DNA from 3 places in the Streptomyces sp. NPDC056734 genome. Region 3 is predicted to be linked to each of the others. Evidence: riboswitches for the same ligand, from Rfam matches in the RefSeq annotation. Region 3 holds a riboswitch; each other region holds the start of a gene.
What was found. Region 3 has a riboswitch for cyclic di-AMP ahead of ACFRFC_RS13730 (M23 family metallopeptidase). Riboswitches for the same ligand answer to the same signal wherever they lie in the genome.
Positions count from the first base shown of each region.

Region 1: it holds a riboswitch for cyclic di-AMP, as region 3 does, so the genes downstream of both, ACFRFC_RS25285 (transglycosylase SLT domain-containing protein) here and ACFRFC_RS13730 (M23 family metallopeptidase) in region 3, are expected to answer to the same signal.
Region 2: it holds a riboswitch for cyclic di-AMP, as region 3 does, so the genes downstream of both, ACFRFC_RS07370 (peptidoglycan DD-metalloendopeptidase family protein) here and ACFRFC_RS13730 (M23 family metallopeptidase) in region 3, are expected to answer to the same signal.

Region 1 covers NZ_JBHTZD010000017.1:40,918-46,621, reverse strand. The annotation lists gene ACFRFC_RS25295 (polyprenyl synthetase family protein) at 1-573, opposite strand, end outside; gene ACFRFC_RS25290 (CocE/NonD family hydrolase) at 883-2,994, shown strand; cyclic di-AMP (ydaO/yuaA leader) riboswitch at 3,264-3,436, shown strand; gene ACFRFC_RS25285 (transglycosylase SLT domain-containing protein) at 3,442-3,915, shown strand; gene ACFRFC_RS25280 (HAD family hydrolase) at 4,051-4,884, opposite strand; gene fahA (fumarylacetoacetase) at 5,301-5,704, shown strand, end outside.
Region 2 covers NZ_JBHTZD010000004.1:213,999-219,702, reverse strand. The annotation lists gene ACFRFC_RS07385 (Glu/Leu/Phe/Val dehydrogenase dimerization domain-containing protein) at 1-339, shown strand, start outside; gene ACFRFC_RS07380 (TetR/AcrR family transcriptional regulator) at 920-1,519, shown strand; gene ACFRFC_RS07375 (SGNH/GDSL hydrolase family protein) at 1,537-2,331, opposite strand; gene ACFRFC_RS07370 (peptidoglycan DD-metalloendopeptidase family protein) at 2,572-3,591, opposite strand; cyclic di-AMP (ydaO/yuaA leader) riboswitch at 3,596-3,793, opposite strand; gene ACFRFC_RS07365 (tyrosine-protein phosphatase) at 4,216-5,013, shown strand; gene ACFRFC_RS07360 (DUF6126 family protein) at 5,046-5,180, opposite strand; gene ACFRFC_RS07355 (helix-turn-helix domain-containing protein) at 5,177-5,704, opposite strand, start outside.
Region 3 covers NZ_JBHTZD010000007.1:352,154-357,857, forward strand. The annotation lists gene ACFRFC_RS13715 (dihydrofolate reductase family protein) at 1-119, shown strand, start outside; tRNA gene ACFRFC_RS13720 (tRNA-Met) at 189-262, shown strand; gene ACFRFC_RS13725 (PP2C family protein-serine/threonine phosphatase) at 558-1,700, shown strand; cyclic di-AMP (ydaO/yuaA leader) riboswitch at 1,925-2,081, shown strand; gene ACFRFC_RS13730 (M23 family metallopeptidase) at 2,094-3,143, shown strand; gene ACFRFC_RS13735 (PrsW family intramembrane metalloprotease) at 3,159-4,598, opposite strand; gene trmB (tRNA (guanosine(46)-N7)-methyltransferase TrmB) at 4,720-5,514, opposite strand.

The sequences.
Region 1 (5,704 bases), on a different contig from region 3:
GCCGAACCGGCAGGAGACCGCGACCAGCGATCCGGTCTTGCCGCCGAGCACATCGAGGTAGTGGTCGACCGGGTCGCGCCCGTCGGCCGGTCCGGCGGTCTCCAGGATCTGGCCGGTGACCAGCCGTTCGAACGCCTCCGCCTGTACCCGTACGGCCTCCGGCCCGAGGTCGGCCAGTATGTGCGAGGCGCGGGCGAACAGGAAGTCACCCGTGAGGACGGCGACCGAGTTGCCCCAGCGGGTGTTCGCGCTGGGCACCCCGCGCCGGACGGCCGCCTCGTCCATGACATCGTCGTGATAGAGGGTCGCCAGATGGGTCAGCTCGACGACGACGGCGGAGGGGACGACCCCGGGCGCGTGGCGGTCGCCGAACTGGGCGGCGAGCATCACCAGAAGTGGCCGGAATCTTTTGCCGCCGGCCCGCACCAGATGCTGGGCGGCCTCCGTGATGAACGGCACCTCGCTCTTGGTGGCCTCTAGCAGCCCTTCCTCGACAGCCGCCAATCCGGCCTGGACATCTGCTTCCAGAACCTGGTCCCGCACGCTCAGCCCGAACGGCCCGACGACGGTCACGAGGGATCTCCTGTCTGCTGGTGTCTACTGGCGATTACCCGGTATGTCGATACGTCGCTGCCCTCACTCACGTCAGCGTATCCGGTCATGTTTCGATCACGGATGCCGCCCACCGCACAGCACGGGCGCTATCGGATCACGCCAGGTATGTTTTTGATCACCTGATAAGAGCTGATATTTAGCGACTTGCATAGAAGTAGGGAGAAATGTCGCGGATCTGGCCTCGGCGCCGAGGGTCGACCGCACCACTTTCAGCCGCCCACGGATCACGGCCGCCCGCCGCGCCGCCGCCCACCTGGGGTCACCCTGATGCACATCCGTACGTCCTTCCCCTACCAAACGACCCATGAGGACCTCCGGGTCCCGCTGCGTGACGGGACCCTGCTGTACGCGCGCGTGTGGCGCCCGCTGACCGGCGAACCCGTACCGGCGCTCCTGGAGCACCTGCCCTTCCGGCTGACCGACGGAACCGCCGTGCGCGACGCGCAGCGCCATCCCTGGTACGCGGGCCACGGCTACGCCTCCGTCCGGGTCGACGCGCGCGGGCACGGCAACAGCGAGGGCGTCCCCTCGGGCGGCGGCTCCTGGACGGATCCGGCGGACGCCAGGCACTCGACAGACGCGACAGGCGCGATGACCTCGGTGGACGCGGCGGACGCCGCCGACGTCGTGGACTGGCTCGCCGCGCAACCCTGGTGCGACGGCAAGGTCGGCATGTTCGGCATCTCCTGGGGCGGCTCCCTCTCGCTGCGGACCGCGGCCCTCGCGCCCGGACCGCTCAAGGCGGTCGTCAGTGTGTGTGCCACGGACGATCGATACGACAACGACGGGCAGTACACGGGAGGTTCCGTCCTCGCGGCGGACATGCCCGCGTGGGCGGCCAGAACCCTCGCCCTCGCCGCCCGCCCGCCGGACCCGCGCCACGCCGGGGACGCCTGGCGGGAGCTGTGGCTGTGCCGTCTGGAGGCGCTCGAACCCGCCCTGCACACCTGGCTGGAACACCAGGTGCGCGACGGCCACTGGCGGGCCGGTGACGTCCGGGAGAGGTACGGCTCGATCGAGGCGGCCGTGCTCGCGGTCGGCGGCTGGCAGGACCCGTACCGCGACACCGTGCTCCGGCTGGTCGAGCACCTCCCGGCCGGCCGGGTGCGCGGGCTGCTCGGCCCCTGGCCGCACGGGTACCCCGACCGGGGCCGCCCGCCCGGCCCGGCGATCGGCTTCCTCCAGGAGACCCTGCGCTGGTGGGACCACTGGCTCAAGGGCCGGGACACGCGCGTGCTCGCCGATCCCCTCCTGCGCGCGTACCTCACCGAGAGCCACCCGCCGGCGCCCGCGTACGCCACCCTGCCCGGCCGCTGGACCGCCGAGCCCGTCTGGCCCTCCCCGTACGTCACCCACGTCACGTACGCCCTCCAGGGCGCCCCCGTGCCCGTACGGTCCCCGATGCACACCGGGGTCGACGCGGGCGCCTTCCTGCCGCGCGGGGGCGACGCCGATCTTCCGCCGGACCAGCGCGCGGAGGACGGGCGGTCGGTCTGCTTCGAGTTCCCGGTCGGTGAGCGGACCTCGGTGCTGGGGCGCCCGCGGGTCAGGCTGCGGCTGCGCTGCGAGGTGCCGCGCGGGCAGGTGATCGCCCGGCTGTGCGACGTCGCCCCGGACGGCGCCTCGGCCCTGGTGACCCGGGGCGTGCTGAACCTCTCCGCGCGGACGGGCCCCGACCGGTCGGTGCCGTGGCCGCCGGGCGCGACCGAGGAGGTGACCTTCGAGCTGGGCGGCACGGGCCATGTCTTCGCGCCGGGGCACCGGGTACGGCTCGCGGTCTCCTCCGCGTACTGGCCCTGGGTCTGGCCGCGGCCCGGCTCCGAGGCCGGTTTCACCCTGGACCCGGCGGGCAGCGCCCTGGAGCTGCCGGTACGGCGGGAGGAGCCCGGCGCCGGGGCGGACCGGGGGGACCGAGCCGACCGGGAGGACCGCTCGGGCCGGGCAGACGCGTCGGGCCGGGCGGCCTGGGCCGAGCCCGAGCAGGCCGAGCCGCTCGGGGTCGTCTCCCCCGTCACCCTGGACGAGCCGCGGCCCGCGCGACTGGTGGTGCGGGACGTCGCCCAGGGCGAGTGGCGGCTGGAGGTCGATCCCCGGCACGGCGGCACCCAGGTGCATCCCGACGGGCTGGAGGCCACCGAGGAGGCGCTGGAGTCGTACACGATCCGCGACGGCGACGCGCTGTCCGCGCGCACCCGCTCGGACCGGACGATCCGGCTGCACCGGCCGGAGGCGGCCTGGGACACGACGGTCCGGGCCCGGTCGGAGATCGGCTGCACAGAGACGGAGTTTTTGACCTCTAATGAGGTGATTTGCACCCACGGCACCGAGGTGGTCTTCCATCGCACCTGGGAGCGGCGGATTCCACGGACCGCTGGTTAGTAGGCACTTGGGCTCAATGCCCGATTTACCACTCTTGCGCTCGCACGTGACTTGACTCACTCGCGCCCACGGACAGCATTTCCCCCACCATCCCCCGATCCACCCTTCCCCTTCACCGAGTTGACCCTTTTCGACCGCAAAGGATCATGTGGGTCAGATAAGGAGGTGAAGATCAGAAGCGGCATTTTGTGATTCCGCCACTTGTTTCCGACATCTGCTCTCGCATACGTTCCCGGCCAGTCGGGCGGACGCCTAGTCCTGCCACCGCCCGCACCAACCCACTAGATCCACGGCAGGAGCGGGGGACCCAGGTAAGTCGCCGGGCCGGACGTCGTACGACGCACCGGAACGGCTCGGGGTGAAGCCGTGCCCGCAAGGGCCGGCCGGGCACCTCCCCGCCCGAACCCGACAGCTCACCTCGCAGGCGTAGGAGAGGAACAGTTCCCCATGTCCGCACACCGCTCCACGCGTGTTCGCCGCCTCACCCGCAAGCTCGCCGTCGCCGGTACCGGCGCCGCCGTGCTCGCCCTCCCGCTCATCGGCGCCACCAGCGCGTCCGCCGCCTCGCCGACCGTCGTCTCGGCGGCCACCTCCGCCTACCCGAACAGCCTCGACGGCTGGATCCGCCAGTCGCTCGACGTCATGGCCCAGAACGGCATCCCCGGCAGCTACGACGGCATCTACCGCAATGTGATGCGCGAGTCCTCCGGCAACCCGGCCGCCGTCAACAACTGGGACTCCAACGCCGCCGCCGGCACCCCGTCCAAGGGCCTGCTCCAGGTGATCGACCCGACCTTCGCCGCGTACCACGTCTCGGGCACGCTCTACGACCCGTACGACCCGATCGCGAACATCGTCGCCGCGTGCAACTACGCGGCGGACCGGTACGGGTCGATCGACAACGTCTTCGGCGCCTACTGAGCGCTCCGCACCTGAGCGGCCTCACCGGCCGTACGGCCTTTCCGGCGGTTCCCTTTGCGGGTTGGGGCTCGCAAAGGAAAATCAAGCAGAACTTCGACCGGGCCGTCTCGACCGTTTCTCCGAGGTGAATTCCCGTCAGGGAAAAAGTCGTTCGAGGACGACGGCGATGCCGTCGTCCTCGTTCGATGTGGTGACCTCGTCGGCGACCGCCTTGAGTTCGGGATGGGCATTGGCCATCGCCACCCCGTACCCGGCCCAGTCGAACATCGGGACGTCGTTGGGCATGTCCCCGAACGCGATGGTGTCCTCGGCCCGCGCCCCCAGCCGCCGGGCCGCGAGCGCCAGGCCGGTCGCCTTGGTCACCCCGCACGGCTGGAGCTCGACCGTGCCCGGCCCCGACATGGTGACCGTCGCGAGCGAACCGACCACCGCGCGGGCCACCGACGCCAACTCGTCGTCGGACAGCTCCGGATGGCGCAGCAGCACCTTGCTGATCGGCTCGGTCCACAGCTCGTCGCGGCGCCGGACGCGCACCGCGGGCAGCGTCGGATGCGGCATCAGATAGCCCGGCTCGATCAGGGTGAGGCCCTCGACACCGTCCTGGTCGACGGCCGCGTACACCTCGCCGACCTCGGCCTCGATCTTGCCGATGGCGGTCTCCGCCAGCTCCCGGTCCAGGGTGACCGACCACAGCAGCCGGTCCGCGCCGGCGTCGTAGAGCTGCGCGCCCTGTCCGCACACCGCCAGGCCCGTGCTGCCCAGTTGCTCCAGGAGCGGGCGCACCCGCGGGGCGGGCCGGCCGGTGACCACGAGATGCCGGGCACCGGCCTCGGTGATCCGCGCCAGCGCGGCCAGCGAGCGGTCGGAGAAGGTGTCGTCGCCGCGCAGAAGTGTTCCGTCGAGGTCGGTGGCGACAAGGGTGTACGTGGTGCGCGCGGTGCGTGCGGCATATGCAGTGGGTGCGGCCATGATCAGAGAATACGGACATCGCGCGGCCCCGACCCGGCCGGAACCGGACGTCGGACGGGTTCCCTCACGTCCCGCCCGTCCCCGTCAACTCCCCTGTACCATGCGGGCTTTCACTCCCGGAGCCGTCCGCCCGACTGCTGAAAACGGGTCCGCTTTTCACTCAGATGTGGGGGACGCGTCCGCGTCGACACCCGCCCCGTGCTCAGCCGTTGCCGCGCCGGCGGGTGCGCCGGAGTTGCCTCCTCCGAATGCCGGTTTTCAGGACACTGCCGAATTCTTTGGGCGCCCGAGACCGCAGGATGCCGACCTGCCGCGACGTAACGTGTGGCACGGCCACATAACGGCCCCATTGGCGGCACTGGGTAAGAGATGTGGTGCGTCACCACATGGCCCCCACGAGAGTGAGGCAGAACCGCATGTCCCCCTTCGATGTCCCCGAGGGCGACCCCTTCGGCCCGCACAACCTTCCGTACGGTGTCTTCTCCCCGGCCGGTACGCGGGAACGGACCGTCGGCGTCCGGCTCGGCGACCACGTCCTCGACGCCGGTGCCGCCGCACGCGCCCTGGGCTCCCCCTACTTCGCGCTCCTCGCCCGTCCCACCCTCGGCCCGCTGCTCGCGGCGGGCCGTACCACCTGGTCGGACGTACGGCGGGCGCTGACCGCCTGGGTGACGGTCCCGGCGCACCGCGAGGTGATCGAGCCGCTGCTGCACCCGCTGTCCTCGGTGACCCTGCACCTGCCCTTCGAGGTCGCCGACTACGTCGACTTCTACTCCTCCGAGAACCATGCCCGGAACGTCGGCCGCATCTTCCGCCCCGA
Region 2 (5,704 bases), on a different contig from region 3:
ACGAACCAGCACCGGGTCACCGCCCGCTGGATCGTGGAGGCGGCCAACATGCCGGTGACAGGGGCGGCCGAGGAACTGCTCGCCGCGCGGGGCGTCACCGTGCTGCCGGACGTGGTGGTGAACTCCGGCACCAATGCCTGGTGGTGGTGGACCCTGTTCGGCGACATCGGCCCCGACGCGGGCGAAGCCTTCGCGCACATCCGGCGCTCGATGCGGGCCCTGGTCGAACTGACACTGGCCCGCGCGGACCACAACGGCACGACCCCCCGCGCCGCCGCGCACACCCTCGTCGCGGAACGCCTGCCGGTGATCGCGGACCGATACGGCTGGTACCGCTGACCCACGGCTGCGCCGGGCTGGGGCGGGATGGGCGAGGCCGAGTCGGGCTGGGCCGGGCCGGGTTGGGCTGGGCCGGGCCGGGTTGGGCTGGGCTGGGCGGTTGCCAGGCCGAGCGGGCCGAGCCATGCCTAGCGGGGCGGGGCGGGGCGGGGCGCGGCGAGCAGGGCTTGGCGGGGCCGAGCCAGGCCGAGCTGAGGTGGGCCGGGCCAGGCCGCCGGGCCGGACTGTTGAGGCCGACGCCCCTGGAGGAACAGAATCCGCCGCCTAGCCAGCTACACCCGAGCGCACAGGGGGCACACCCCCGTACTCCGCCACACCCACCCCCTGACCAGGCCAAGCGGAGCCCGGCCGCCAGGCCGCCGGACCGGGGCGCCGCACCGCCAGGGCACCAGGCCACCGGACCGCCGGGCCACCACGCCACCTCACCGCCACGCCCCCCACCGCCCACCCAGCCCACTGACGCCGGCACCCCGGCAAGGCCAAACCCCCCGCCCCCGTCAACCACACCCAAGCCCCCAGCGGCACACCCCCAAACTCCGCCCCACCCGCCCCCGTCACCCCGGGCGATAGGGTGACCGCCGTGGCGAGAGTGCGGTTGAGTGTGGCGGAGCGGCGTGAGGAGATGTTGCGGGCCGCCGTCGAGCAGATCGAGGCGCGGGGCGTCGCGGCGGTGCGGATCGCCGACGTGGCCTCGGCGCTCGGGGTGAGCAACGCGCTCGTGCTGTACCACTTCTCCACCAAGGAGAAGCTCGTCGCCGCCGCGTTCACGCACGCCGCCCAGGACGATCTCGCGCAGCTGCGCGCCCTGCTCGGCCGTCGGACCAGCGCGCTGCGCCGGCTGCGGTCGGCGGTGCGCTGGTACGCCCCCACCGGGCAGGCCAAGGGCTGGCGGCTGTGGATCGAGGGCTGGGCCGTGGCGCTGCGCGAACCCGCCCTCCAGGAGGTCACCCGCGAGCTGGACCGCGAGTGGAAGGCGGCGATCGCCGGGGTGATCGCGGAGGGCGTGGCCGCCGGGGAGTTCCGCTGCCCCGACCCCACGGCCGCCGCCCTGCGCCTGACGGCCCTGCTGGACGGGCTCGCCGTACAGATCACGTCGTACGCGGGCGCGGTCTCCCGCACCCGCGCACAGCAGTGGGTGGACGAGGCCCTGGCCCGCGAACTGGGTCTGGACCCGCCCTGAGAGCCGGTCCCGGCCGGTCAGGCCACCCGCGCCCCCGACTCGATGCGGGTTCTGATGTCGTCCGGGGACAGCGTGCCCTTGGCCGTCACATGGTCGCCCGAGGATTCGCCGCGCAGCCGGCGGCCGATCCAGGGCACCAGGTACTCGCGGGCCCAGTGGACGTCGTCCCGGCGGACATCGAGCGTGCCGCGCGGCGGCTGCGGGGGCCAGGTCTGTTCGGGGTCGGCCGGGACCTCGACGCCGAGTGCCTGGCCGGCCCGCAGGGCCACCCGGGTGTGGCCGTCGGGGGAGAGGTGGAGCCGGTCGTCGTCCCAGGCCCGGCGGTCCTGGACGGACTTCAGGGACCACAGGTCGAGGACCGGGCAGCCGTAGCGGTCGGCCACGGCCCGGACATGTCCGTTGTAGGTCGCGATCTTGCCGCGCAGATGCTTGAGCAGCGGCACCCCGCGGGTGTCGAAGCCGGTCGTCACCAGGACGGCGCCGGCCGTCCCGGTCAGGACGGCGACCGCGCGCTCGAAGCGCTCGGCGACGTCGTCCGGGTCGCTGCCGGGGCGCAGGATGTCATTGCCGCCCGCGCTGAAGGAGATCAGATCGGGCGCGAGGTCCGCGGCCCGCGGCACCTGGTCCGTCACGATCTGATCGAGCAGTTTGCCCCGCACCGCGAGGTTCGTGTAGTTGAAGTCGCCTTCCGGACACCGGTCCGCGAGCAGCACCGCGAACCGGTCCGCCCAGCCGACGAACGCCCCGTCGGGGCCGGGGTCGCCCACACCTTCGGTGAAGCTGTCCCCCAGCGCCACGTACGACCCGATCACTGATCCACTGTCATTCTTCGAATCGTCTGCCACATCGAGCCATGATTCCTCCTCGAATGTGACCTACGCGACCGTAATACGGGGTTGACGGGCGGTGAGATAACCCACGGCCCAAACCTTGGTCAAGCACGGAATATCTGGACATCCGACGGACCCTCAGAAGTGACCGAAGCGATACGCACCGAAGGCCGGACCCGGGGATCGGGGGTCCGGCCTTCGGAGTGGACGCGCGGCGGTGCCTCAGCCGACGGAGAGGCCCTTGGAGCGCAGGTAGGCGACGGGGTCCACGTCCGAGCCGTAGGCGGGCCCGGTGCGGATCTCGAAGTGCAGGTGCGGGCCGGTGACATTGCCGGTCGCGCCGGAGAGACCGATCTGCTGCCCGGCGGTCACGGACTGACCCGCCGAGACGGACAGCGAGGACAGATGGGCGTACTCGGCGTAGTAGCCGTCGGCGAGCTTGATGACGACCTCGTTGCCGTACGCGCCGCCCCAGCCGGCCGAGACGACCGTACCGGCGCCGACGGCCTTGAGCGAGGTGCCGGTGGGGACCGTGAAGTCGACACCGGTGTGGTAGCCGCTGGACCACATGCTGCCGGTCTGGTGGTAGGGGGTGCCGATGCCGCCGCCCGTGACCGGGAGGCTGTAGGCGCCGGTGCTGGTGCTCGTGCCGGCGCTGGTGTTCTCTTCGGCGGCCGGGGCCTCGGACGCCGAGGACGAAGAGGACGAAGAGGACGACGAAGAGGACGGTGATGACGACTCGTCCTGCTGTGCCGCGTCGTCCGACGCCTGGGAATCGGTGGAGCCCGAGGACTGGGTGCTCGGCGTGCCGGACGCGCTGGTGTCCGTGGCCGCCTGGGCGCCGAGGGTGAGCTTCAGGCCAGGGTGGATGAGCGACGGATCGCCGCCCACGGCCTCGCGGTTGTCCTCGTAGATCTGCTGCCAGCCACCGCTGATGTCCTGCTCGTCGGCGATCTTCGCGAGGTAGTCGCCCACCTTCACGGAGTAGGTCCGCACGCTCGTCTGCGGTGCGCTGGACTGCTGGTCGGCGACCTGTGTGACGGCCTGCTGGGGGGCCGAGGCGGGAGCGGCGGCGGTGACGGAGCCGGCGGGCTTCTGCGGGACCGACTCACCGGTGGCCGCGTGGGCGCCGGTGGCCCCCATGAGCGGCAGGGCGAGTGCGGCGCCGCCGGTTCCGGCGACGGCGATGGTGCGTGTGAGACGCAGGGTCCTGGGACGGCGGTGCTTACCCTTCGCGGGCATGACGAATTCCTCTCCGGCGCCTGCGAGGTGAGCTGTCGGGTGCGGGCTGGAGATGCCCGGCCGCGGGAAATTGCGCGACTAAACCCCTAGCCGTTCCGGAGACCGGAACAGGCGGTGAAGTCCTGTGGGTCCCCCGCTCCTGCCGAACACGGGTGGGTTAGTGCGGGTTCCGGACGGCGGCAGGATTCGGCGTTCCGCCCGGATTCGGTGGCGAACGTAAGCGACCAGGACGCAAAGGGACAAGCAAGGGGTTCCACCCGAAGGCCATCTTCTTGATCCGCGGGGGGAATTCCCGGTCACCCTCTGTCGCAATGACCCTGTCGAATCGCTCAAAGACCCTTGAAGAACATGTTGATTACGTGAGCATGACGGGCGACACACGGTCACGGATATGACGCTGCTCACGTGACCCCGCTCCACCTTTCTTTATTCCGCAGCGAGTTATGGCGAGTTGTCATCAAGGCCACTTAGGCTTTCAATTCGGACAGGGGTCCTGGATGCGCCACAGAAGACCCCTCGGCCAACTTTGTCGCCATTTCGGCCGTTTCGTCATGTCGTATCGTCGTGGTGCAGCTGCCGCCCGGCAACGGAGCCGGGTGGACCAGCCGACTGGGAGGAGCCCCCGTGACGCAACAGGTCCCCTCGACCGAGCCCGAACTGGCCGGAGTCCGCAACTTCCGCGACGTCGGCGGACTGCCGACCGTGGACGGCCGCCGGGTGCGCCACGGAGTGCTGTACCGCAGCGGCCATCTCGCGCACGCGACCCCCGAGGACACCGCGTTCCTGTCCACCCTCGGGCTGCACACCGTCTTCGACTTCCGCAACGCCGCGGACCAGCGCCTCGAAGGCCAGGACGTCGAGCTGCCCGGCGTGCGGAATCTGAACCTGCCGCTGAGCGACCCCGCCGACGGCGCCGAGTTCTGGAAGATGATCCGGGACGGCGATGTGGCCCTGCTGCGGGAGATCCTCTCCGGGGGCCGGGCGGAGAACCGGATGGTCGAGTCGTACCGCGTGATCATCAAGGAGCGCACCGCCGAGCACTCCCGGGTGCTGCACGCCCTCGCCGAGGACAGCGTCCCGGCCCTGATGCACTGCGCGGCCGGCAAGGACCGCGCGGGCCTGTCCATCGCGGTGACCCTGCTGGCGGTCGGCGTGGAGCGCGAGGCGATCCTCGCGGACTACCTGGAGTCCAACGCCACCCACCGCCGCTACAAGGTGCGCCGCAGCGGCACCTCCCCCTCCGCCTACGCCCCGGAGGTCATGGAGCTGATCAGCCCGCTCTTCGACGCGCGCGCCGAGTATCTGACCGCGGCGATCGACACCATCGACGAGACGTGGGGCGGCGTCGACGCCTATCTGGAGCGGGCCCTGCGGATCACCCCGGAGCGGCGCGACCGGCTGCGGGAACGGCTGCTCGACTGAGCCCCGCCCCGCCTCACCGCCCGGCCGCCGGGCTACTTCCCGCCGACCTCGAACAGCAGATACAGGAACGTGGCGAAGACGTGCCCGGCCACGACATAGATGAACAGCCGCAGCCAGACACCGAGGTGCCGCTTCTCCTTGGGCTTGATCGCCTTGGGCTCACTCATGGCGTTTCTCCCGTGATCGGGCCGAGACACAGCGCGGCCGTGGGGCTCTGCAAGAGGGTGTGGACGAACAGCAGCTCGACCCCGTCCGGGTCCTGAGCGGCGATCCGGTGCGGGGTCAGCGAGTCGAAGTGCGCGCTGTCCCCGGCACCGAGCTGATGGGCGGAGTCCCCGAGGCGCAGCCGCAGCCGGCCGGTGAGGACGTACAGCCACTCCTCGCCGGGGTGCACCCGCACGATGTCGCCCTGGGAGCCGTACGGCACCTGGACGCGCAGCGCCTGCATGCCCCGGCCGGGCGCCCCGGCCTGCCAGTACGTCCAGCCGCCCGCCTCGGTCGGATCCTTGTGGGCGGCACGCAGGACGGCGTCCCGGTCGGGGACGCTCTCGCCGAGCAGCTCCGAGACCGTCGTACCGTAGACACGGGCGAGGGAGAGCAGCATGGGGAGCGAGGGCTGACGCCCGCCGGTCTCCAGCCGGGAGAGGTGGGCGGGCGACAGTCCGGCGGCGCGGGCCGCGGCCTCCAGGGT
Region 3 (5,704 bases):
ACACCTTCGTCGCAGCCGCCGACGGCACCGGCCTGCTGACCACGTCCGGCGCCACGGTCGTCGTACTCCCGGAGTACGAGCAGCAGGCCAAGTCCCCGAACGCCCACCTACTGGGCTGAGCAGGACCCCCGTCCGCATACCTGTGTGCAGCACGTCCATTCCATGGCGTATGCTGGTGAACACAACGACGCGGGGTGGAGCAGCTCGGTAGCTCGCTGGGCTCATAACCCAGAGGTCGCAGGTTCAAATCCTGTCCCCGCTACTCAAGGCTCAGGGCCGGAATCCGGATCACGGATTCCGGCCCTGAGTGTTTTCCCGACCCTCGGTCCCCTCGGTCGCCTCGGTCGCCTCCCCCGCCCCTTCCCGGCCGGTCGTCGTGTCATCCGGTCGGCCCGCCCGGCTCGCCGGGGCGCCCCGCTGCGGCAACCCTGGACCAAGAGGCCGGGCCGTGACCGGTGAGGACCTGCGGCGGGAGACGAGGCGGGAGACGCGTGGTGGGGCCGGGTGAGGCGCAGGGCGAGGGGCCGTACACCGGGCCACCGGGGAGCGCGGCGGGCATGGTGGCGCCGCCCGCGCGGCCGGGGCGGTCGGGGAGCATCTCCTACGCGCGCCCGTTCGTACGGCTGCTGCCGGTCCTGCTGATCCTCGGCGGCGCGCTGTACGAGTACGTGACCCCGAAACAGTTCACCGGCGTGCCGTTCTTCACGGCCGCGCCCCTGGTCGCCGCGCCGCTGTTCGGGCGGCGCTACACCGTGCTGACCGGGATCGCGGCGGTGCTGGTGCTGTTCGTGGTGCATTTCGGGGTCGACCAGCCGTTCGCGGCGGAGACGATCACCGAGGTCGTCACGGTGGCGACCGTCGCGGTGCTGGCCGTGCTGATCAACACGCTGGTGCGGCGCAGCGACGCCCGGCTGGCCTCCGCCCGGGAGATCGCCGAGGCCGCGCAGCGGGCGGTGCTGCCCGAACCGGACGAGCGGATCGGCGGTTTCGAGATCGCCGCCCGTTACGAGGCCGCGCAGGCGGGCGCGTTCATCGGCGGCGATCTGTACGCGGTGCAGGACACCCCGCACGGCGTCCGGCTGGTGCTCGGGGACGTACGCGGCAAGGGCATGGGCGCGGTGGCCGCCGTGGCCGTGCTGATCGGGGCGTTCCGGGAGGCCGCCGAGCAGGAATCGACGCTGGAGGCGGTCGCCGCGCGGCTGGAGCGGGCGCTGGCCCGCGAGGGCACCCGGCGGAACGGGCTCGACGCCTTCGAGGGGTTCACCACCGCCGTGCTCGCCGAGATCCCGCACGGCCACGGGATCGTACGGATGGTCAACCGAGGGCACCCCGGGCCGCTGCTGCTGTACGCCGACGGCACCCTGCGCGCGCTGTCCGCCGACGAGCCCGCGCTGCCGCTGGGGATGGGGGACCTGGGCAGCTGGCCGGACCGGGCGCAGGAGGCGGAGTTCCCGGACGGGGCCACGCTGCTGCTGTTCACCGACGGGCTGTCGGAGGCGCGGGACGGGCACGGGAGGTTCTACGAACCCGAGGAGCGGCTGGCGGGCCGGCTCTTCCGTGGGCCGGAGGAACTGGTGGCGGCCCTGGCCGAAGAGGTGCGCGGGCATGCCGGGGGCTGGATGACGGACGACATGGCGCTGCTCGCGGTACGGCGGCCGGGTCCGGCGCACGACGGTCCGGGCCTCGGTCACGGTGGGTAAGTGAGCGACTGCCCTCCGCATAACATCTGAGTCACCGTCAGAAATTGGCACTGCCCGAACGGCCCTGATGGCGAGGTCGACTCGCCCGATTTTCGCCGCTCATAGCCTGTACGTCCGGCGGAAGAGCGTTAAAGATCAAGTGGAAGCGCTTGGAAATCACCCCTGGGTTCTATTACTGTCCGATAACGCAGCGCGGTCGTCCCAGCCGTCACAAGAGTCGGCTCCGTGCTCAAGCGCCGAATCTCGTGAGGGAACCGGGGAACCACCAACTTGGGGTGAATCGCGCGTACGTCACCATGGAGACATGGCTGATTGACGCGCGTAGGAGACCTTCCTCTCCGAACCCGTCAGCTAACCCGGTAGGCGATGAGGGAAGGAAAGGAGTACGCCTACGTGGCGTCCAACCGGCCTGCTCCAGGGGCCTCGTTCGTGCCCGCCCAGCGCACCGACGACACCGTCGTCTACGGCGGCCCCCGCACCGATGAGGGCCCGTGGGAGGAATGGAACCCCACCGCGGAGACCGTCCGCCCGGTCCGTGGCGGCCGGCACCGCGTCGCCAAGCAGCGCGGCGGACTCGCCCGCGGCGGACTGGCCCGCAGCTCCACGGTCCTCGGCGTCGGTGTCATAGCCGCCGTCGGCGCGGGCGGCATGGCCACCGCGCAGACCGGCAAGCCGCCGGTCGCCATCTCCCTGCCCGACCTCGCCACCTTCACGGACGACGGCGAGGACACGGCCGAGCCGGCCACCGCGATCGAGGCCACCCCGCTCAGCAGCCTCGGTGTCACCCCGGCCGACAGCGAGCAGGGCACCACCGACGCCGGTGAGGCGCTGCGCGCCCGCATCATGGCGCAGGCCGAGAGCCAGCAGGAGCAGCTCGACACCAAGGCCGCCGAGGCGCTCCTGGCCGCCGCCGAGAAGGAGGCCGCCGAGGCCGCCGAGAAGGCGGAGCAGGAAGCCCGCGAGAAGGCCGCCGCCGAGAAGAAGGAGGCGGAGGAGGAAGCCGCGCGCAAGGCCGAGGAAGAGCGCCTCGCCGAGCTGGCCAAGCAGTTCGCGCTGCCGACCTCCTCGTACACCCTCACCTCGACCTACGGCCAGGCCGGCTCGCTGTGGTCCTCCGGCTACCACACCGGCCTCGACTTCGCCGCCCCCACCGGCACCCTCATCAAGGCCGTCCACTCCGGCACCATCACCCAGGCCGGCTGGGACGGTTCGTACGGCTACAAGACCGTGCTCACCCTCGATGACGGCACCGAGATCTGGTACGCGCACCAGTCCTCGATCAGCGTCAGCGTCGGCCAGCAGGTCACCACCGGCGATGTCATCGGGCGCGTCGGCGCCACCGGCAATGTCACCGGGGCCCATCTGCACCTGGAGGTGCACACCGCGTCGGGTGGCGGCGTGGACCCGCTGGCCTGGCTGCGCGACAAGGGCCTCAATCCCTGACGGCCCCCCTCGGCCTCAGGTGCGGTAAGGGTTGTTGTAGTACGCGGGGTGCGGTGTGACGGCACCGCCGGGGCCCGGGTGACCGGTGCTGTGGCCGCCGTCGTACCCGGTGCCGTGACCGGTGCCGTACCCGTCGCCTCGGTATGGCGGCCAGGGTGGGACCGGCATCGGCGTAGGTACGGGGGGCGGCGGGGCCGTGGCGTGGGCCGCGTGGGTCAGGGCCGGGGCCGCGAGGTCCCGGCGGCGCCACAGCTCACCGAGCAGCTCCCGTTCGCGGGGGACGAAGTCGGCGCGGGCCCGGCCCCGGCTGCCCCGCCGGCGCAGCACCGCGAGCGAGGTGGCGTACGCCTCGTACTCGGCCACCGCGCGGGCCGCTTGCTTGCCGAGCCGGCGTCCGGCGTACTCGCGGGCGAGGCGGCGGGCCCGCATCGAGCCGAGCGCGTAGGGCTCTGCGGGGGAGAACCAGCCGGTGGTGACATACGCGGGCAGCTCCTCGCGCACCACCCGCAGCTCCCGCTGCCGGGTCCAGATCACCAGCCAGGTCAGCAGCGCGAACGCGGGGACCATGAAGGCGCCGTACACGGCGAAGAAGCCGTGGTCGCCGAAGGCCGCGGAGCCGTTCCAGAACGCGTGCACGCCCATCGCGAGCAGCAGCCCGGACAGCGGCAGCAGCACCCGCCGCATCCGCTGGCGCTCCCCGCCCGCCGCCGCGATGCCGAAGCCGATGCCGGTGAGCACGGTGAACAGCGGATGCGCGAACGGCGACATGACGACCCGTACGAAGAAGGTGGCGACGGTGACCGAGGCGAGCCCGGCGTCGCCGCGGGACTGGTCGGTGCCGAAGGCGGTGCCGAGGTAGAGGATGTTCTCGGTGAAGGCGAAGCCGGTCGCGGTGACCCCGGCGATCACCACGCCGTCGACGATCCCGGTGAAGTCCCGGCTGCGGAACAGGAAGAGCAGCAGGATCGCGGCGCCCTTCGCGGACTCCTCGACCACCGGCGCTATCACGGTCGTCCCCAAGGTGTCCGCGCCGGCCGGGTCGGCGGTCGCGATGGCTATCCAGCGGGTCGCGAAGCTGTTCGCGACGATCGCTATCAGGGCCGCCGCGCAGGCCCCCCAGGCGAAGGCGAACACGACATTGCGCCAGGGGCCCGGCTCCACCCGGTCCAGCCAGCGGAACGCGCCGATCAGCAGCGGCACCGGCAGCACGGCCAGTCCCAGGCCCACCAGGAAGCCCTCGGTGCCGGTCTCCTGGCGGACCAGCGCGAGGATGACCAGCCCCGACAGCGCCAGCAGGATGGCCAGCGAGCCGTGCCGCACCCGGCGCCAGGCGGTGGGGTGGGCCTGCGCGGCCCGGGTGTACCGGTAGCCCCAGCGCCGCCACCACCGCATAGGCCGGGGCGGGTCGGCGGGCGGATCGCAGGAGGGCGTCGGATACGGGGAGTTGCTGGCCACGGCATCGACCCTAACGAGGCGGCGTACCGCCCGCGACGGTGCCCGGTGCTCAGCCGGCGTGGGGCCGCCGGGTCGCGGAACGGTCCTGGCGGTGCTGGTGGAAGGGGCTTTGGGCGGGGTTTCAAGCGGGGTTGTGGGCAGGGTTCTGGGCATGTTCCCCGTGCGGTACGCGGCGGAACATGACGTCGTTCACCACATGGCCCTTGTCCAGCCCCTGCCCCTCGAAGCGGGTGAGCGGGCGGAAGGCGGGGCGGGGCGCGAAACCGCCGTCGGCCCGGGTGTTCACGAAGTCGGGGTGTGCCGTCAGGACTTCCAGCATCTGCTCGGCGTACGGCTCCCAGTCGGTGGCGCAGTGCAGCAGCGCGCCGGGCCGCAGCCGGGTCGCGGCGAGGTCGAGGAACTCGGGCTGGATCAGCCGCCGCTTGTGGTGCCGCTTCTTGGGCCAGGGGTCGGGGAAGTAGACGCGCAGTCCGTCGAGGGAGTCGGGGGCGAGCATCTCGCGCAGCAGGATGATGGCGTCGCCGTTGCCGACCCGGACGTTGGTGAGTCCGTCCTGGTCGGCGAGGTTGAGCAGATTGCCCTGGCCGGGGGTGTGGACGTCCACGGCGAGGATGTTGGTGTCCGGATCGGCGGCGGCCATCCGCGCGGTCGCCTCACCCATCCCGAACCCGATCTCCAGGACGACGGGACCGGCGTTGCCGAACATCTCCGCCAGGTCGAGGACACGCTGACCGTCGATGTCCAGCCCCCACCCGGGCCACAGCCGCTGGAGCGCGTCCGCCTGCCCGGCGGTCACCCGGCTGCGCCGGGGCTGGAAGCTGCGGATCCGCCGCTCGAAGTGCGACCCGGCGGGATCGGCCCGGGGCCCGTCCGGGAACCGGGGCTCCCCCTTGGCCCGGGTGTGCCGCAGGGGCACGCCGGGGTGGTGCGGCGGGTGCGGGTGCGGGTCCGGGGTGGGCCGCGCCTCTTGCCGGGCTTGCGGGTCCCGGGCGGGCCGGGAGGTTTCTGGGGAGAGGGGCGAGTCAGACACAGTGGGTCGATTTTACGCCGGGGAGCGGACGGGGTCTCCACCCCTGCGCCTGCCCGCCCGGCGTCCTCGCAGGTCA